4 regions of the Diaphorobacter sp. B2A2W2 genome follow, and region 2 is predicted to be linked to each of the others. Evidence: predicted binding sites of a transcription regulator. Region 2 holds the regulator's gene; each other region holds the start of a gene.
The links. Region 2 encodes FNR, which switches genes on or off when oxygen is low (the NO sensors DNR and NnrR bind a similar motif). Its sites were predicted from a motif close to TTGATNNNNATCAA; they were not measured.
Positions count from the first base shown of each region.

Region 1 (4,208 bases), on a different contig from region 2:
CACCAGGGCCTGGGCGCGCAGCAGGCTGCGGGCGGCCTTGGGGCTGTCGGCCTCCAGGGTGCCGCGGCGCACATGGCCTTGGGCGTCCAGGGCTTCGAAGGAATAGGCGGGCATGCGGGAAAGTCAGCGGCGGTGGGCGAGCAGGGGCAAACTGGGCGGGCCGCAGTCGACCCGTTCAGCCCGCCATGGTAGCTGCTGCGGGTGACAGTGCCGCGTGCGCCTGGGCGGTGATCTCCAGCGAGCGCAGGCGCAGCGCCGGGTCGTACACGTCGCTCACCAGCATGAATTCGTCGGCCTGCGTGGCGGCCAGCAGCGCCTGCAGGCCCTCGCGCACGGTCTGCGGGCCACCGACCACGCCGACCGCGAGGAAGTCGGCCACGGCGGCGCGCTCCTGGGGCGCGAGGCTCTGCAGATAACCCTCTACGGGCGGCTGCAGCAGTCCGCGCTGGCCGGTGAGGATGCCCAGCACGCGCTGGTAGGTGCTGCTGGCCAGGTACTGCGCCTCGTCATCGGTGGGTGCGGCGATGACGGGTACGCCGATCACCACGTAGGGCTTGGCGCAGGCCGGCGAGGGGCGGAACAGCCGGCGGTAGATGTCGATGGCCGCGTGCAGCATGCGCGGCGCAAAGTGCGAGGCGAAGGCGTAGGGCAGGCCCATCTGCGCCGCCAGTTGCGCCGAGAACAGGCTGGAGCCCAGCAGCCAGAGGGGCACCTGCGTGCCGGCGCCCGGCACGGCGGTGATGCGCTGGCCCGGCTGCGCGGGCGCCAAGAGCTGCTGCAGCTCGGCCACGTCGCGGGGGAAGTCGGCCTCGGTCTCCACGCGGTCGCGGCGCAGGGCGCGCATGGTGGCGCCGTCGGTGCCGGGTGCGCGGCCCAGCCCCAGGTCGATGCGGCCGGGGTAGAGCTCGGCCAGCGTGCCGAAGGCCTCGGCCACCACCAGCGGCGCATGGTTGGGCAGCATGATGCCGCCCGAGCCCACGCGGATGGACCGCGTGGCCCCGGCCACGTGGCCGACCAGCACGGCCGTGGCGGAGCTGGCGATGCCCGGCATGTTGTGGTGCTCGGCCAGCCAGTAGCGCTTGAAGCCCAGCGCCTCCACATGCTGTGCCGTCTGGACGGCGACTTGCAGTGCCTGGGCCACGGTGCCGCCCTCGCGCACGGCCACGAGATCAAGCATGGAAAGTAAAGGCAGGGAATGTGCGGTCATGGCACCGATTGTGGGCAGCGGGTGAAATCCGTGCTGCGCCGTGGGTATGGCGGTGCAGAGGTTCCCGCATGGTGCATAGCGTTTTGCTATTGATATACTGAATTTGTTTTAAATCAACACACGAAACATATTGTCACTTTTGGCGTCCTGTGCGACGCTGCCAGGAAGTGATGCACGGGGCGTGCGGGGGGTGTCTATGGGGTTCTTCAGCCGTTTGTTTCAGCCGCGTGCCGACGGCCTGGCCGCGCCTGAGGACTGGACTTCGCTGCCTGCGAGCGAGGCCAGCGCGCTGGTGCTGTACGACGAAGAGGCTTCGCGGCTCCTGGCGGCGTTCGACATCGAGGCTGCCATCGTCATGCACGAGCGCTGGTTGCCCTGGCTGGCCCAAGCGCTGGCGGGCGCGCGCGACGAACAGCTGCGCCCCGAAACGGTGGTGGACGACACCTGTTCCGAGCTGGGCCGCTGGCTGCACGGCAGCGGGCGCGTGGCGCTGGGGCACTTTCCTGCTTTCGACATGCTGATGCGCCGCCACCAGTACTTTCACCACCAGGCGGCTGTGCTGCTGACGCATCTGGCGCAGGGCGATCAATTGCGGGCCGAGCAGGCGTTCAAGAGCTGCCAGCATGCGTCGCGCCAGGTGGTGCTGCTGCTCAAGGAGCTGCAGCGCGGGCTGGACCACGGGAAGCGTCCTCCCCAGCCGATGGCCGCAGGTGAACGCTGAAATACGCTATTGATATAGGAGCTATTGGCGCTTGTCTGTAATGGTTTTCAATGCAATTTGTATTGAAAACCCAGTCTTGGTAAGCGTGTCGCGCTCCTGTTTTTGAAAGGCACCGCTGCGGCCTGTCCGCTCAGTCGCGCGTCACACGCAGCACTTCTTCGCGGCTGGTGATGCCGGCGTGGATCAGCCGCTCGCCATCGTCGCGCATCAGCGTCATGCCGCCGGCCAGGGCCTGGGTGCGCACCTCGGCCTCCGGGGCCTGGTTGTGGATCTGCGCGCGGATGGCGTCGTCCACTACCAGCAGCTCGAACACGCCGGTGCGCCCCGCGTAGCCGGTATGGCCGCAGTGGTCGCAGCCTGCGCCGTGGCACTCGCCGCAATATTTGCGCACCAGGCGCTGCGCCAGCACCCCCAGCAGCGACGAGGACAGCAGGAACGGCTCCACTCCCATGTCGGTCAGGCGCGTGATGGCGCTGGCCGCGTCATTGGTGTGCAGCGTGGCCAGCACCAGGTGGCCGGTGAGCGAGGCCTGGATGGCGATCTGCGCGGTCTCGAAGTCGCGGATCTCGCCGATCATGATCACATCGGGGTCCTGGCGCAGGATGGCGCGCAGGGCCTTGGCAAACGTCAGGTCGATCTTGGCGTTGACCTGCGTCTGGCCCACCCCGGGCAGCTCGTACTCGATGGGGTCTTCCACCGTCATGATGTTGCTGCGCGCGGCGTCCAGCCGCGCCAGCGCAGCGTACAGCGTGGTGGTCTTGCCCGAGCCCGTGGGGCCGGTCACGAGGATGATGCCGTGCGGCTGCTGGATCAGGTGCGCGAGCCGCGCCAGCACCTCGCCCTGCATGCCCACGGCCTCCAGGTTCAGCTTGCTCTCGCTCTTGTCCAAGAGGCGCAGCACGGCGCGCTCGCCATGGGCGTTGGGCAGCGTGGATACGCGCACGTCGACGGCGCGGGTGCCCAGGCGCAGGCTGATGCGTCCGTCCTGCGGCAGGCGCTTTTCGGAGATGTCCAGGTCCGCCATGATCTTCAGGCGGCTGATCAGCGCGGCGTGCAGCGCGCGGTTGGGCTGCACCACCTCGCGCAGCGTGCCGTCCACGCGAAAGCGCACGCTGGAGTGGCGCTCGTAGGGCTCGATGTGGATGTCGCTCGCGCCGTCGCGCACGGCCTGCGTGAGCAGGGCGTTGAGCATGCGGATGATGGGCGCGTCGCCCGCGGACTCCAGCAGGTCTTCCACCGCGGGCAGCTCCTGCATCATGCGCGAGAGGTCGGCGCCTTCTTCCACCTCGCTCACCACCGTGGCCGCGCTGGACTCGCTTTGCGAATACGCCGCGCTGATGCGCTGCGCCAGCGTGGGGGCGTCCAGCGGCATGAACTGGTGTACGGCATGCTTGCGCAGCACTTCGGACAGCGCGCCGGCGTCCGGCTGCGGGCCGTGCCACAGCACGAGCTGCTGGCCGTCGTCTTCCAGCAGCAGCTGGCTGCTGCGCGCAAATGCGTAGGGCAGGGGGTGGCGCATGCGGCGGGCCCCTTACTGCGGGCTGTAGGGCGACTGGCCCATGCTGGGCGGCGTGGTGGTGCGCGCGGGCGGCTGGGGTGCGAGCGGCGCCAGCGGCGCAGGTGCGGCCGCGGGCTGCACGGGCGCGGCGGACGAGGCGGGGGGGGGCAGGGGCGGCAGCACCGGCGCCTCGGACACACCGCTCATCATCGTGCTGGGCGCGGGCTGCGTGCTTTGCTGCAGCGCGCGGATGGCCTCGTAGCGGTCCACCATCAGTGCGTCGCTGGTGGCGCTGTCGCGGATCACCATGGGGCGCAGGAAGACCATCAGGTTGGTCTTCTGGCGCGTGCGCTTTTCGTTGCGGAACAGTCCGCCCACCACGGGCAGGTCGCCCATCACCGGCACCTTGTCCTGGCCCAGCGCATAGCTGTCTTCCAGCAGGCCGCCGATCACGATCACGCTGCCGTCGTCCACCAGCACCGTGGACTCGATGGAGCGCTTGCTCGTGGAGGGGCCGTTGGCATTGGACAGCGTGCTCTCCGCAACCTTGGAGACCTCCTGGTACATCGTGAGCTTGACGGTGCCGTTCTCGTTGATCTGTGGGCGCACGCGCAGCATCAGGCCCACGTCCTTGCGCTCCACGGTGGTGAAGGGGTTGACCGCGCCGCCGCTGCCGCCGGTGTTGGCGTAGGAACCGGTCACGAACGGCACGTTGTTGCCGATGATGATCTGCGCCTCCTCGTTGTCCAGCGTGAGCAGGTTGGGGGTGGACAGCACGTTGG
Region 1 covers NZ_JBWZOR010000003.1:386,736-390,943, forward strand. The annotation lists gene gspF (type II secretion system inner membrane protein GspF) at 1-114, opposite strand, end outside; gene AC1PPL_RS07945 (LLM class flavin-dependent oxidoreductase) at 176-1,207, opposite strand; gene AC1PPL_RS07950 (CZB domain-containing protein) at 1,404-1,928, shown strand; gene AC1PPL_RS07955 (GspE/PulE family protein) at 2,059-3,447, opposite strand; gene gspD (type II secretion system secretin GspD) at 3,460-4,208, opposite strand, start outside.
Region 1: the regulator FNR is predicted to act here: its motif matches at 1,311-1,324, upstream of AC1PPL_RS07950 (CZB domain-containing protein).

Region 2 (4,208 bases):
GACGCCTGTGGTGCGGCTTCTCCTGTCCCCAGACCGTATACACGGAAATGTTCATGTGGATCGAGCACAAAGTCGAAGGCGACCGCAGTGCCCGTATGCGCCTGGACAATGGTCCGTGGACATTTGAGAAGATCTGGAAAAAATCTGTCAAGCAAGCCATTTGGATTGCGGTCGCATTCTGGACCGGCTTCACCTTCGTGGGCTATTTCGTTCCGATTCGCGAGCTGGGGGGAGAGTTGCTGGCCCTGCAAGGAGGGTGGCAGATATTCTGGGTGATCTTCTATGGGTTGGCCACGTACGGCAACGCAGGGTTCCTGCGCGAGCAGGTGTGCAAATACATGTGCCCTTATGCGCGTTTCCAAAGCGCAATGTTCGACAGGGACACGCTGGTCGTCTCTTACGATCCCGAGCGCGGCGAGCCTCGCGGGCCCCGTAACAAGACGGTAGACCACAAAGCTGCGGGACTGGGTGACTGCATCGATTGCACGCTATGTGTCCAAGTCTGCCCAACGGGTATCGATATTCGCAACGGACTGCAATACGAATGCATTGGTTGCGGTCTCTGCGTGGACGCTTGCAATACCGTGATGGATAAGATGAAGTATCCGCGCGGGCTGATTCGCTTCTCAACGCAGAACGGCGTCAAGAACCACTGGACCCAGTCGCAAATGCTCAAACGCGTGCTGCGACCCCGTGTGTTGTTCTATTCAGCGGTGCTGGTGGTGTTGTGCATCGGCATGCTGGCCAGCTTGGTGGTACGCACCCCGTTGAAGGTGGACATCGTGCGCGATCGCGCTGCGCTCTCGCGCATCGTGTCGGGAGGCAAGCTGGAAAATATCTACCGGCTGCAGATCATGAACGCTACGGAGGGGGCGCAGCGCTACACCATCAGCGCCCACGGCATGGAAGGGTTGGAAGTGGCGTCCGAGACCGCAATTGACATTGGACCGGCGGAATCCCGATGGGTGGTTGTCCGTCTTCAAATTCCGTATGGCTCAGCATCTCCTGGATCGCATACGGTGTATTTCGATATTCAAGCGCAGGGTGATAAAGCCCAAGTGGCAGAGAAATCCGTATTCCTCGTACCCCGCTGAAGGCGGTCGTGGAATACAAATGAACAAGCTGTGCTCATAAATGAGCGAGGAGTTAATATAAATGTTGAGTAATTCCCCCATGAAACTGGACGACGACGGAAAGCCTTGGTGGACGTTTGGCCATGTCTGGCTTGTCATCGCGGGGCCGGTGATTGTCATCATTGCGGGCTTCGTGACCCTCTGGCTGGCCGTGAGCAAACCCGACCCCGTCATCGCGGAAGACTATTACCAACGGGGCTTGAACATCAACGAGACCCTGAAGGAGTCTGGGGGCGACATGACGCCTGCCATGAAGGGGCGCAACCATGCAGCTACTCCGCTGGAGGATCAACCGCGCTGACCGGCAGGGCGAGTCCTCTTTGCATGCCGGAGAACAGATGCTAGGCTGTCAACTACACTTGCTAGGAGATGGGCGAATGTGGATGCAACGATTGATGTGGATCGCGTGGCCGGCCTTTTTGATGGCGGGCGTCATGGAAATGGTAGTGTTCGCCTTCGTGGATCCAGAAGCGCTGCAGTGGTTTGATCAACCCCTGCATCTCTCGCGCGAAGGTGTGTATACCATCGCCTTCTTCACGTTCTGGTTCGTACTCATGGCTTCCAGCGCATTGACGACGCTGTTGTCACTCTCGCCCTTTGAGTTGAATCGCTGCCCCGTGCCCAAAGGGGCGCGGCCGGCTGATTGCGCCAAATACGTTTCCTGATCTTTCCGCCGATCAGTTATGAATGAACAAAAAACCGAGGCTTAATGGCAGGCTTGCTGGCTGTTGACAATGCGCTTCAGCGCATCGGTATCGACGATGCGCACATGGCGCTGTTTTACTTCCACAATACCTTCTTCCACGAACTTGGAAAACGTGCGGCTGACGGTTTCCAGTTTCAATCCCAGGTAGCTGCCGATCTCTTCGCGTGTCATGCGCAGCACCAATTCGGATTGTGAGAAACCCCGGGCATGCAAGCGTTGTACGAGATTCAACAGGAATGCGGCAAGGCGTTCCTCGGCACGCATACTCCCCAGCAACAGCATGACCCCATGCTCACGAACAATCTCGCGGCTCATGATCTTGTGCACATGGTGCTGTAGTGCCGTTACTTCGCGCGACAACTCTTCAATACGGTCGAAGGGCATGACGCATACTTCGGCGTCTTCAAGCGCCACCGCATCGCAAGTGTGGCGGTCGCTCACGATGCCATCCAGGCCGATGATCTCGCCCGCCATTTGAAAACCCGTCACTTGATCGCGACCGTCTTCGGTGGCGACACAGGTCTTGAAGAATCCGGTGCGGATGGCAAAAAGGGATGTGAAGGGTTCACCGTTCCGGAAAAGCGTGCCGCCACGCTTGATCTTGCGTCGTACAGCAACAATGTCATCGATGCGCTTGAGTTGCTGGTCGTCCAGACCCACGGGCATGCACAGCTCACGCAGATTGCAGTTTGAGCAGGCAACTTTGATGGTCTGGAGATTCGTATGCATGGGAACCCTGTTCATGGCTTGAGCTTACCTCTGAACGGCTGGGAGACATGGAATGCCGTAGGCCGTTGGACGACTTTGAGCCGAAGTCAAATTGTCGCCACAAGGACCTTATGGGCGCTTGATCAACGTCAAGGACTCATGGGGGACTCTACGGCACAGTGATATGAAAGTGCAAGGAATCCCGTCATGACCGTTGTTACAACAGAGCTCCTGCGTCGCTTTGACGTCCCAGGGCCGCGCTACACCTCTTATCCGACTGCTGATCGTTTTGTCGAGGCTTTTGGCGAGCGGGAATACATCCTTGCGCTGCAGCAGCGTCGCGTGGGTTCGGTAGCCAAGGCGATGCCTTTGTCGCTTTATGTCCACATCCCGTTTTGTGAATCGCTGTGCTATTACTGCGCGTGTAACAAGATCATTACCCGGCATCCAGAGCGGGCAGAGGTCTACTTGCGTTACCTCAGCCGTGAGATCGACCTGCATACGGCGCACTGCGGTGTGGGTCAGCATGTGAGCCAGCTGCATTTCGGCGGAGGCACGCCTACTTTTCTGACGGATGACGGTTTGCGCGAACTGATGGGCATGCTGAGGCGCAGTTTCGTCCTCGTTCCGGGGGGGGAGTACTCCATAGAAGTGGACCCCCGGACCGTGGATGAAGCGCGGCTGGGATTGTTGGCGGAGCTGGGTTTCAATCGCCTGAGCTTTGGCGTGCAGGATTTCGACCCTGAAGTACAAAAGGCCGTGCACCGCATTCAGCCTGCCGAAAAGGTGTTCGCGTTGGTCGATGCGGCTCGGAAGCTCGGGTTTGAATCGGTGAACGTGGATTTGATCTACGGGCTGCCGCGACAGACACCGGAGTCGTTTGATCGCACCTTGGAGCAGGTAGCCGAGCTGCGGCCAGACCGGATCGCGCTGTATGCGTACGCTCACTTGCCAGAACGCTTCAAGTCGCAGCGACGCATCATCACGGCCGAGTTGCCCATGGCTTCGGCCAAGGTGTCCATGCTGGCCCGGTCACTTGATGTGTTCCAGGAAGCCGGCTACGTCTACGTGGGCATGGACCATTTTGCGCTGCCTGACGATGCGCTGGCGGTGGCCAAGCGGCAAGGCAGGCTGCACCGCAATTTCCAAGGCTATAGCACGCAGCCCGATTGCGACCTGATTGGTCTGGGCGTTTCTGCCATCGGGCGCGTGGGCGCTACTTACAGCCAAAATGTGAAAACGCTGGACGAGTATTACGACTGCATTAACCAGGGGCATTTGCCTGTGGTGCGCGGGCTGGCGTTGACCAAGGACGACTTGGTGCGCCGCGCAGTCATCATGGCGTTGATGTGCCAAGGTGAATTGCTGTTTGAGCCGTTGGAACAGTCTTGGCTGATTGATTTCCGCAGTTATTTCGATGCGGAATTACAGCAACTGCAAGAAATGGCGGCTCAGGGCTTGGTGAAAATCAGTGATGAGGGCGTTGAAGTCACGCCCATGGGATGGTATTTCGTGCGCGGCGTGGCCATGGTGTTCGACAAGTATCTGCAGGCTGACCGTAACCGCGCTCGCTTTTCCCGGATTATTTGACCCATGCTGTGGGCGCTGGCCACGACGGCCTTCCTGATGGGGCTGATGGGAGGGGCTCACTGTTTGGCGAT
Region 2 covers NZ_JBWZOR010000008.1:84,452-88,659, forward strand. The annotation lists gene ccoG (cytochrome c oxidase accessory protein CcoG) at 1-1,094, shown strand, start outside; gene AC1PPL_RS13805 (FixH family protein) at 1,156-1,434, shown strand; gene AC1PPL_RS13810 (hypothetical protein) at 1,511-1,798, shown strand; gene fnr (fumarate/nitrate reduction transcriptional regulator Fnr) at 1,840-2,583, opposite strand; gene hemN (oxygen-independent coproporphyrinogen III oxidase) at 2,755-4,137, shown strand; gene AC1PPL_RS13825 (sulfite exporter TauE/SafE family protein) at 4,141-4,208, shown strand, end outside.

Region 3 (4,208 bases), on a different contig from region 2:
CCATGATGCCGCTGTAGACCTCGTCGATGGCGCGCTCGGCATCGTTCGCGTCCTTGTGCTCCACGATGCGCTGCACCGTTCCGCCCTCGCCGCGCACGATGCGGCCGTACCCTGTGGGATCGGGCAGGCGCACGGTGAGCAGCGCAAGGCGCTCGCCCGCCCCGGCCTCGACCAGCGCGCGCAGCGTCGCGGCCTGGGTCAACGGCACGTCGCCCGACAACACCACCACCGTGCCATCGCCCGCCAGCGCGGGCGTGGCCTGCTGCACCGCGTGGCCCGTGCCCAACTGCGGCTCCTGGCGCACGAATTTCAAGTCAAAAGTGCCTTCATGGCCCGCCAATCCTGCGCAAGCAGCTTCTACTTCTGTAGCGCCATGGCCCGTTACCACCACCACGCGGCGCGCCTGCAGGCTGGCGGCCTGGCCCAGCACATGGTGCAGCAGGGGCCGGCCGGCCAGGCGTTGCAAGACCTTGGGAATGCGGCTTTTCATGCGCGTGCCCTTGCCCGCGGCCATGATGATGATGTCCAGTGCTGTCATGAAGGTGTGGAGAGTGGAAGGTCGTCGTGTCCTGCCAGCCCAGGCCGGCAGCCCTCCGCCATTATCCCGCCGCCCATGCGCTGCCCCTCTGCGACGCGGCTGCACCACCGCCCCTGATTGCTCCTAAAGAAATAGCTGCTAGCGCCTGAATGGCGGGCGCTAGCAGCCAGTTTGATGCGATAGCCGGACGGTCAGGCGCGGCAGACATCGCCCCGGGGGGCCGCGTGCTGCGGTGATGATGCGCGCACCGCGGCGGCGCTGCGCCACTGGAACTGCAGCGGCTCGCGGCCCATCGGCTCGACCACGGCGTGCTGGCCGGAGGCCACGCACACGCTCTGGCCCGCGTGCAGCATGAGGTCCCCCGAATCCTCGCGCCAGCCATGGGGGCCGTCGCTCAAGGTCACCCAGGCCAGGCCGCTGACCACGCGCAGTTGCATCGGCGCGCGGGGGTGCAGGCTGCGCGCCGCGCCCTGGGGAATGGTGCACAGTTCCGGTCCGGCAACGCCGGCGGGAACGCTGGAGGCTTGCGAATGCAGAACTTGCGAGGTGGTCACGGTCATCTCCTGGTAAACCCTTTGAAGTGACGCCAGTGTGCGACTGCGACCCGGGCACCGTCCAATGAAAACGGAAGGCCTCATCAATTACGGAACGGCATCAATCACTGTATCACCCCATGCCCCGGGGGACGGCAACCGCCAGCGGCGCTCCCGCTGCCTGAGCAGCCTGCTGCGCGATCGATGAAAAAGCGCTAGCATTTTGATTCCCAATGGTCATCAATCTGCCATGAACTCCCCCCTCTTGCCCGCCAGCGCTCCTCCCATCGCGCATCTGCGCACCCGGCCCGTGGCCGTAGGCCATTGGCGCGCATTTCTGGCCGTGGCGCGGCATTTGAACTTCCGCGCCGCGGCCGAGGAACTGGCCCTGACCCAGTCGGCGGTGAGCCGCCAGATCCAGGCGCTGGAGGACGAAGTGGGCGTGCCCCTGTTTCTGCGCCACACACGCGCCGCGGAGCTCACCAGCGCCGGCGGCCAGCTGCAGCGCGCCGTGGCGCCCGCGCTGGAGCGCATGGACGCGGCCGTGCGCCTGGTGCGCCAGACGGCGGGGCGCAAGAGCGTGGCCATCACCACCTGGGCCAGCTTTGCGTCCATGTGGCTGATCCCGCGCATGGAGGAATTCCAGCGCGACAACCCCGACATCGACATCCGCATCGACGCAACCGACACCATCGTGGACCTGGAGACGGCCGACGTGGACCTGGCCCTGCGCTCCAGCGTGCCCGGCACGCAGACTGCGGGCGCGCAGCGGCTGTTTGGCGAGCAACTGGCGGTGGTGGCCAGCCCCTGGCTCCTCAACAGCATGCCGCCCATCCGCACGCCGGCCGACGTGGCGCAGTTCACGCTCATCGAGGCAGGCGACGCGCACCGCATGCCCTATTTCGAGTGGATCACCTGGCGGCGCTGGTTCGAACTGCACGGCCTGGGGCGGCTGCAGCCCAAGCGCTGGCTGTACTTCAACTACGCGCAGCAGATCGTGCAGGCCGCGCTGGCCGGCCAGGGTCTGGCGCTGGCGCGCATGCCGCTGATCGCGGAAAGCCTCGCCTCGGGCGACCTGCAGGAGGTGCTGCCGGGCCACCGGCTGGACTCTCCGCTGGTGTACTGGCTGGTCGTCGGCCCGCGCAGCGGCCAGCGCCCCGAAATCCAGGCGTTCAGCGCCTGGCTGCTGCTGCAGGCCGAAGCCACGCGCCAAGCCGTCGGCGAAGTGCCGGACACGGATCTGAACGACGACATCTCCTGAGCGCGGCACGATTGCTCCTCTATTTATAGCGCCTAGCGCGCGATGGGCGGGCGCGCTTGGCTTTTTTGCTCAGGAATGCGTGGCAAACCGCTCACGCAGCCGGGCGCTTCGTCTGACGAAGATCAAGGCCCATGTAAATCCATGCGGATGGCATGGTCTTCCCCTATGGGTTGTCACGCAAAGGTCTGCGACCGTCGGCAGGCTGTGCCCCGCCCCCGACAACACCAATAGACAAAAGAGAAGACCCTGTATGCCTTTCATGCCCTGGACCGCGGAACTGGAGCTTGGCCTGCCCGAAATCGACGACCAGCACCGTCAACTGGTCGCGCTGACCAACGCCCTGCACGATGAACTGAGCGCGGCGAGCCCGCGCCGCAGCGCCGTGGGCGAAATTTTGGAAGGCCTGGTGGACTACACGCACAACCACTTCATCGTGGAGGAGGTGCTGTTCCAGCAGCACGACTACGCCGAGACTCCCGCCCATAAGGCCGAGCATGACGGCTTCACGCGCAAGGCCATGGATCTGCTGACGCGCTTTGACGGCGGACAGGAGGTCACGCTGGAGGCGCTGGAATTCCTCAAGCAATGGCTGGTGCACCACATCTGCAAGGTGGACCGCGCCTACCTGCCGTTCATGCGCGAGGCGCTGCAGGCGCAACGCACCGCCGCCCTGGCCTGAAAGGGCATGAAAAAAGCCACTGCGCGGAGTGGCTTGGCAAAGCGGTAGCGCGGTCGCGCCCCGCCGGGCGTCAGGCCAGGATAACGCGCGCGAACTTGCGCTTGCCGACCTGCACCACGTAGCTGCCCGCTTCCAGCTTCAGGCCCTTGTCGCTGACCACGCCGCCGTCCACGCGCACGCCGCCGCCGTCGATGAGGCGGTTGGCCTCGCTGGTCGAGGGCGCAAGGTTGGCCTGCTTGAGCAGCGCACCGATGCCCAGGGGCGCGCCCGCCAGGCGGACTTCGGGAATGTCGTCGGGGATGCCGCCCTTGCTGCGGTTGACGAAATCCTGCTCGGCCGCGTCGGCCAGCGCGGCGCTGTGAAAGCGCGCGGTGATCTCCTTGGCCAGCATCACCTTGGCATCCTTGGGATTGCGGCCTGCCGCCACCTCGGCCTTGAGCGCGGCGATTTCGTCCAGGCTCTTGAACGACAGCAGCGTGTACCAGTCCCACATCAGGGTGTCCGAGATGGAGAGCACCTTGGCGAACATGGAGTTGGCGTCCTCCGTGATGCCGATGTAGTTGTTCTTGGACTTGGACATCTTGTCCACGCCATCCAGCCCCACCAGCAGCGGCATTGTGAGCACACACTGCGGCTCCTGCCCCCATTCTTGCTGCAGATGGCGTCCCATGAGCAGGTTGAACTTCTGGTCGGTGCCGCCCAGCTCCAGGTCGCTTCTGAGCGCTACCGAGTCATAGCCCTGCAGTAGCGGGTAGAGGAACTCGTGCAGGCTGATGGAGCTGCCGTCGGTGAAGCGCTGGTGGAAATCGTTGCGCTCCATCATGCGTGCCACGGTGTACTTGGCCGACAGCTGAATCATGCCGCGCGCGCCCAACTGGTCGCACCACTCGCTGTTGTAGCGGATCTCGGTACGCGCTGGGTCCAGCACCTTGGCCGCCTGGGTGTAGTAGGTTTCGGCGTTGACCTTGATCTGTTCGGCCGTCAGAGGCGGGCGCGTGCTGTTGCGGCCCGACGGGTCGCCGATCAGCGTGGTGAAGTCGCCGATCAGGAAGATGACCTGGTGGCCCAGGTCCTGCAATTGGCGCATCTTGTTGAGCACCACCGTATGGCCCAGGTGGATGTCCGGCGCCGTGGGGTCCAGCCCGAGCTTGATGCGCAGCGGCTGGCCCGTGGCCTCCGAACGCGCAAGTTTCTGGG
Region 3 covers NZ_JBWZOR010000003.1:289,703-293,910, reverse strand. The annotation lists gene glmU (bifunctional UDP-N-acetylglucosamine diphosphorylase/glucosamine-1-phosphate N-acetyltransferase GlmU) at 1-538, opposite strand, end outside; gene AC1PPL_RS07465 (DUF2917 domain-containing protein) at 730-1,098, opposite strand; gene AC1PPL_RS07460 (LysR substrate-binding domain-containing protein) at 1,322-2,332, shown strand; gene AC1PPL_RS07455 (bacteriohemerythrin) at 2,583-3,011, shown strand; gene tyrS (tyrosine--tRNA ligase) at 3,082-4,208, opposite strand, start outside.
Region 3: the regulator FNR is predicted to act here: its motif matches at 2,445-2,458, upstream of AC1PPL_RS07455 (bacteriohemerythrin).

Region 4 (4,208 bases), on a different contig from region 2:
CCCACGCTGGCGCCGGCGTAGTCGATGGGGGCGTCCGCCCCGCCAAAGCGCCCGCGCGTGGCCTGTGCCAGGCGCTGGCCGAACCCCTGGCGGGCCGCCTCCAGCGCCGGGCCGGGCGCGGGGCCGGGGCCTACGGCCACGAACTCATCGCCCCCGTAGCGTGCAACGAAGTCCTGCGCGCGCGCCGCGCCGCGCAGCCGCTCGGCCATGTCGGCCAGGAAGAGGTCGCCCACCTCGTGGCCATAGGTGTCGTTGATCGCCTTGAAACCGTCCAGGTCCATGAAGGCGATCAGCACCGCCGTGCCCTGGCGCGCGCCTTGCGCCAGTTGCTGGTGCAGCATCTCGCGCAGCGCGCGGCGGTTGGGTAGGCCGGTGAGGGCATCGGTCGCCGCGTAGGCCGCCAGCCGGGCATTGGCCTGCAGCAATTGCTGCAGCAGCAGCTCGCGCTCGACCTGCTGGCCAATGAGCCGCGCGAACAGCGTCAGCGCGTTGCGCGCCTGGGAAGTGAGCTCCTGGCGCTCGTCGCTGGCGGCGCAAAGCGTGCCGTAGAGCTGGCCGTCGGCCATGCGCACCGGTGTGCTGGCGTAGGTCTGGATGCCCAGCGCGGCGGCGGCCTGCGAATCGCCCCAGCATTGCCCCACGTCGGCGGTGAAGGGTCGGCCCTCGTCCAGCGCGCGTTTGCACAACGTGTCGTGCCAGGGCACGCTCAGTCCCTCGGGGATCTGCATTTGGCGCGTGTTGCGCGCGTACAGCACACGCTGCACACCACGCTCCAGGTCCACCACCGTGAGGTAGGTGGATTCGAACCCGGTGATGTCTTCCAGCAGCTCCAGCAGCGGCCGGGTGAGCTCTTCGACGGTGCGTGCGCGGGTGACGGTCTCGCAGAGATGGTCCAACAGGTTGTCCATGCGGCCATTATGGATGGGTGTGCCGCAGGACGCTGGCCGGGACAGGCAGCGAGTGCCTGCCCCTCCAGTTGGATGACGGTGTGCGCGCTAAGGCGCGGGAGTGGGCCAGGCGGGGCGCCGGCCTGTGAGCTGGCTCACGATGGCGCCCTTGAGGGGCGGCAGCCGGTTGGCGCCCGCCAGCACCACCTGGCGCAGCAGGCGGGGCAGCGGCCGGTCGTCGGTGTACAAGCGCACGATGGCATTCGTGCCCTGGTACAGCGGCCAGGCGTGGCGGTGATGGCCGCGCGCGTAGCCTTCCAGCACGCTGGCGGCGCCGATGTCCGCACCGCGCTCGCGTGCCTGGGTGAGTGCGCGCGTGAGGCTGTCCACACCCGCCAGCCCCAGGTTGAACCCGTGCGCCGTCACCGGGTGCATGCCGACGGCCGCGTCACCCAGCAGCGCGCAGCGCGCGGCGGCGAAGCGGTGCGCATACACGGCGACCAGCGGGTAGGCGTGGCGCTCGCCCACCAGCCGCATGGCGCCCAGGCGGTCCTTGAACTGGGCTTGCACGCGTGCGGCGAATGCCTCAGGAGGCAGTGTCAGCAACTCCTGCGCATGCGCCGCGCCGGTGGTGACCACGGCCGAGCACATCGGCGCGCCATCGACCAGGTCGCCCGGCAGCGGCAGGATCGCCAGCGTCTGCTCGTAGCCGAAGCACTCGTGCGCGACCTCGTGGTGCGGCAGTTCGTGGCGCAGGCGGCAGACGATGACCGTGCGGCCGAAGTCGTGCATGGCCGCGCCAATGCCCAACTGGCGCCGCGTGGCGGAAAAGCGGCTGTCGGCAGCCACCAGCAGCGGGGCCTGCAGACGCAGGGGCGCTGCGTCGAGGTTGCGGGTGTCGGTGTATTCCAGCTCGGCATGCGCGGGCGTGACGGCCACGCGCGTGACGCGCGCCTCGGTGACCAGTCGCACGCCGGGCGTGTGCGCGGCCACTTCGTAGGCCGTGCGGCGCAGCGCGTGGTTGGGCACGATCCAGCCCAGATGCTGGACGCCACTGCCGCCTGCGTGCAGCTGCATGGCCCCGCGCTGGCCCACGGGGCCGTCGTGCACCTGCGCCTCGCGCAGCAGGCCGACCTCGTGCGCGGCCAGGCGCTGCCAGCTGCCCATGCGCTGCAGCGTGGCCACGCTGGGGTGGGTGAGTGCGATCTCGCGCCCGTCGGCCGGGGGCGCGGCCAGCGTGGAAGCGGGTTGCTGCTCCAGCACCGTGACCTGCATGCCGGCCTGGGCCAGCGAGGCCGCCAGCGACAGCCCGGCAGGCCCCGCACCCACGATGAGCACGTCGCTGCGCTGAGAGGAAACGTCTTGTGTTGTCATGATTCAGAAACAGGCCGCCGGCAGTGGCAACAGCGGGCAATTGTCGGCAGGGCGGAAAGCGGCGATCTTGCCTTGCGTCAAGCACGGCGGCCATGCGGCCGCTTCCTACGCCGGGCGGGCGATGGTCTCACTACAGTGGAGAACCCTGCAACCAGCAAGCAAAGGACCCGACATGCGCGTGGACATCTACCGCCGATCCGAAGCCGAGGGGCGTTATTCCCATCTGGCCGTGCCCGAGGGTAAGCCCATACCGCAGGAGGCCATCAATACCGATTGGAACTGCGAGCACCGCGCCGTGGAGCGGGACGAAACCCAGGCGCACTGGAACGACCTTGGTATTCCCGAGCCCGGACGGCAGTTGCGCGACAAGGGCTATGCCATCACCAGCGTGACGGAGCAGCCGCTGCGCTGAGGCCAGGTGCGGCCGGCCAGGTGCCGCCGGCGAGGTGCGACCGGCCAGGTGCGACCGGCAAGTTGTCACGTGCGTGGCGCGCACGGCGACCGCGACCGCGCTAGGCTGTGCGCATGGAGACACACCACAACATCCCCCCAACACACCCGCCTTACGCGCCCCAGATACGCCGCTACCAGGATTGGCTGCAGGCGCAGCACGGCCTGCGCTTTGACGATTACGACGCGCTCTGGCGCTGGTCCACCACCGATCTGGACGCCTTCTGGCAGAGCATCTGGGACTACTTCGACCTGCAGTCACCCACGCCGCACCGCGCGGTACTCGCAAAGAACGTGATGCCCGGCGCGCAGTGGTTCCCCGGCGCGCAGGTGAACTACGCGCGCCAGGTGCTGCGCCATGTGGACGCCGCACAGGCCGCGGGCCAGCCGGCCCTCATCGGCCGCAACGAACGCGGCGAGCGCCGCGAGCTGTCCTGGCCCGCGCTGCGCCGGCAGGTGGCGGCGCTGGCGCTGCACATGAGGGCCCAAGGCGTACAGCCCGGCGATCGCGTGGCAGCCTACCTGCCCAACATCCCCGAGACCATCGTCGCCTTCCTGGCCTGCGCCAGCATCGGTGCGGTGTGGAGCCTGTGCGCGCCCGACATGGGCACGCACGCGGTGCTGGACCGCTTCCGCCAGATCGCTCCGACGGTGCTGTTGGCCGTGGACGGCGTCACCTATGGGGGGCGCGACCATGACCGTTGCGACGTGCTGGCGGAACTGCGCGCGCAACTGCCCACGCTGCGCCACGTGGTGCTGGTGAACAACCTGGATGCTTCAAAAACAGTAGCTGATACCGCTTGCTACGCAAGCGTCATCGCCCGAAATGATGCAGAGACAGCGGCCTTTGAACCGGCGTGGCTGCCGTTCGACCACCCGCTGTGGATCGTCTATTCCAGCGGCACCACCGGCCTGCCCAAGCCCATCGTGCACGGCCACGGCGGCATGCTGCTGGTGATGCTGCAGCTGGCGGTGCTGCACAACGACATCGGCTGCAGCTACGCGCCCAACTCCCTGGGCGAGCGCTACCACTGGTACAGCTCCACCGGCTGGATCATGTGGAACGCCCAGGTCGGCGGCCTGCTGGGCGGCACCACCTGCGTGCTGTACGACGGCAACCCCGGCGGCAGCAAGGAGCGGCCCGACTGGACAGTGCTGTGGCGCATGGCGGCCGAGGAGCGCGTGACCTTCTTCGGCGCTGGCGCCGCGTTCTACGGCCACTGCATGAAGGCCGGGATCACCCCTGCGGCCTGCGGCGATCTGTCGGCGATCCGCGTGCTGGGCTCCACGGGGTCGCCGCTGCCTGCCGAAGTGCAGCGGTGGGGATCGCAACTCCTGGCCAGCGCGGGCGCGCCGCAGGTCTGGTGGTGCAGCATCTCCGGCGGCACCGACTTCGCGGGCGCTTTCATCGGCGGCAATCGCGAACTGCCGCAAACGCCCGGGCGCATGCAGTGCCGCATGCTGGGCGCGGCCGTCGAGGCCTGGGACGAGCAGGGC
Region 4 covers NZ_JBWZOR010000004.1:352,911-357,118, forward strand. The annotation lists gene AC1PPL_RS10245 (sensor domain-containing diguanylate cyclase) at 1-908, opposite strand, end outside; gene ubiM (5-demethoxyubiquinol-8 5-hydroxylase UbiM) at 996-2,261, opposite strand; gene AC1PPL_RS10255 (DUF6139 family protein) at 2,434-2,673, shown strand; gene AC1PPL_RS10260 (acetoacetate--CoA ligase) at 2,787-4,208, shown strand, end outside.
Region 4: the regulator FNR is predicted to act here: its motif matches at 2,329-2,342, upstream of ubiM (5-demethoxyubiquinol-8 5-hydroxylase UbiM).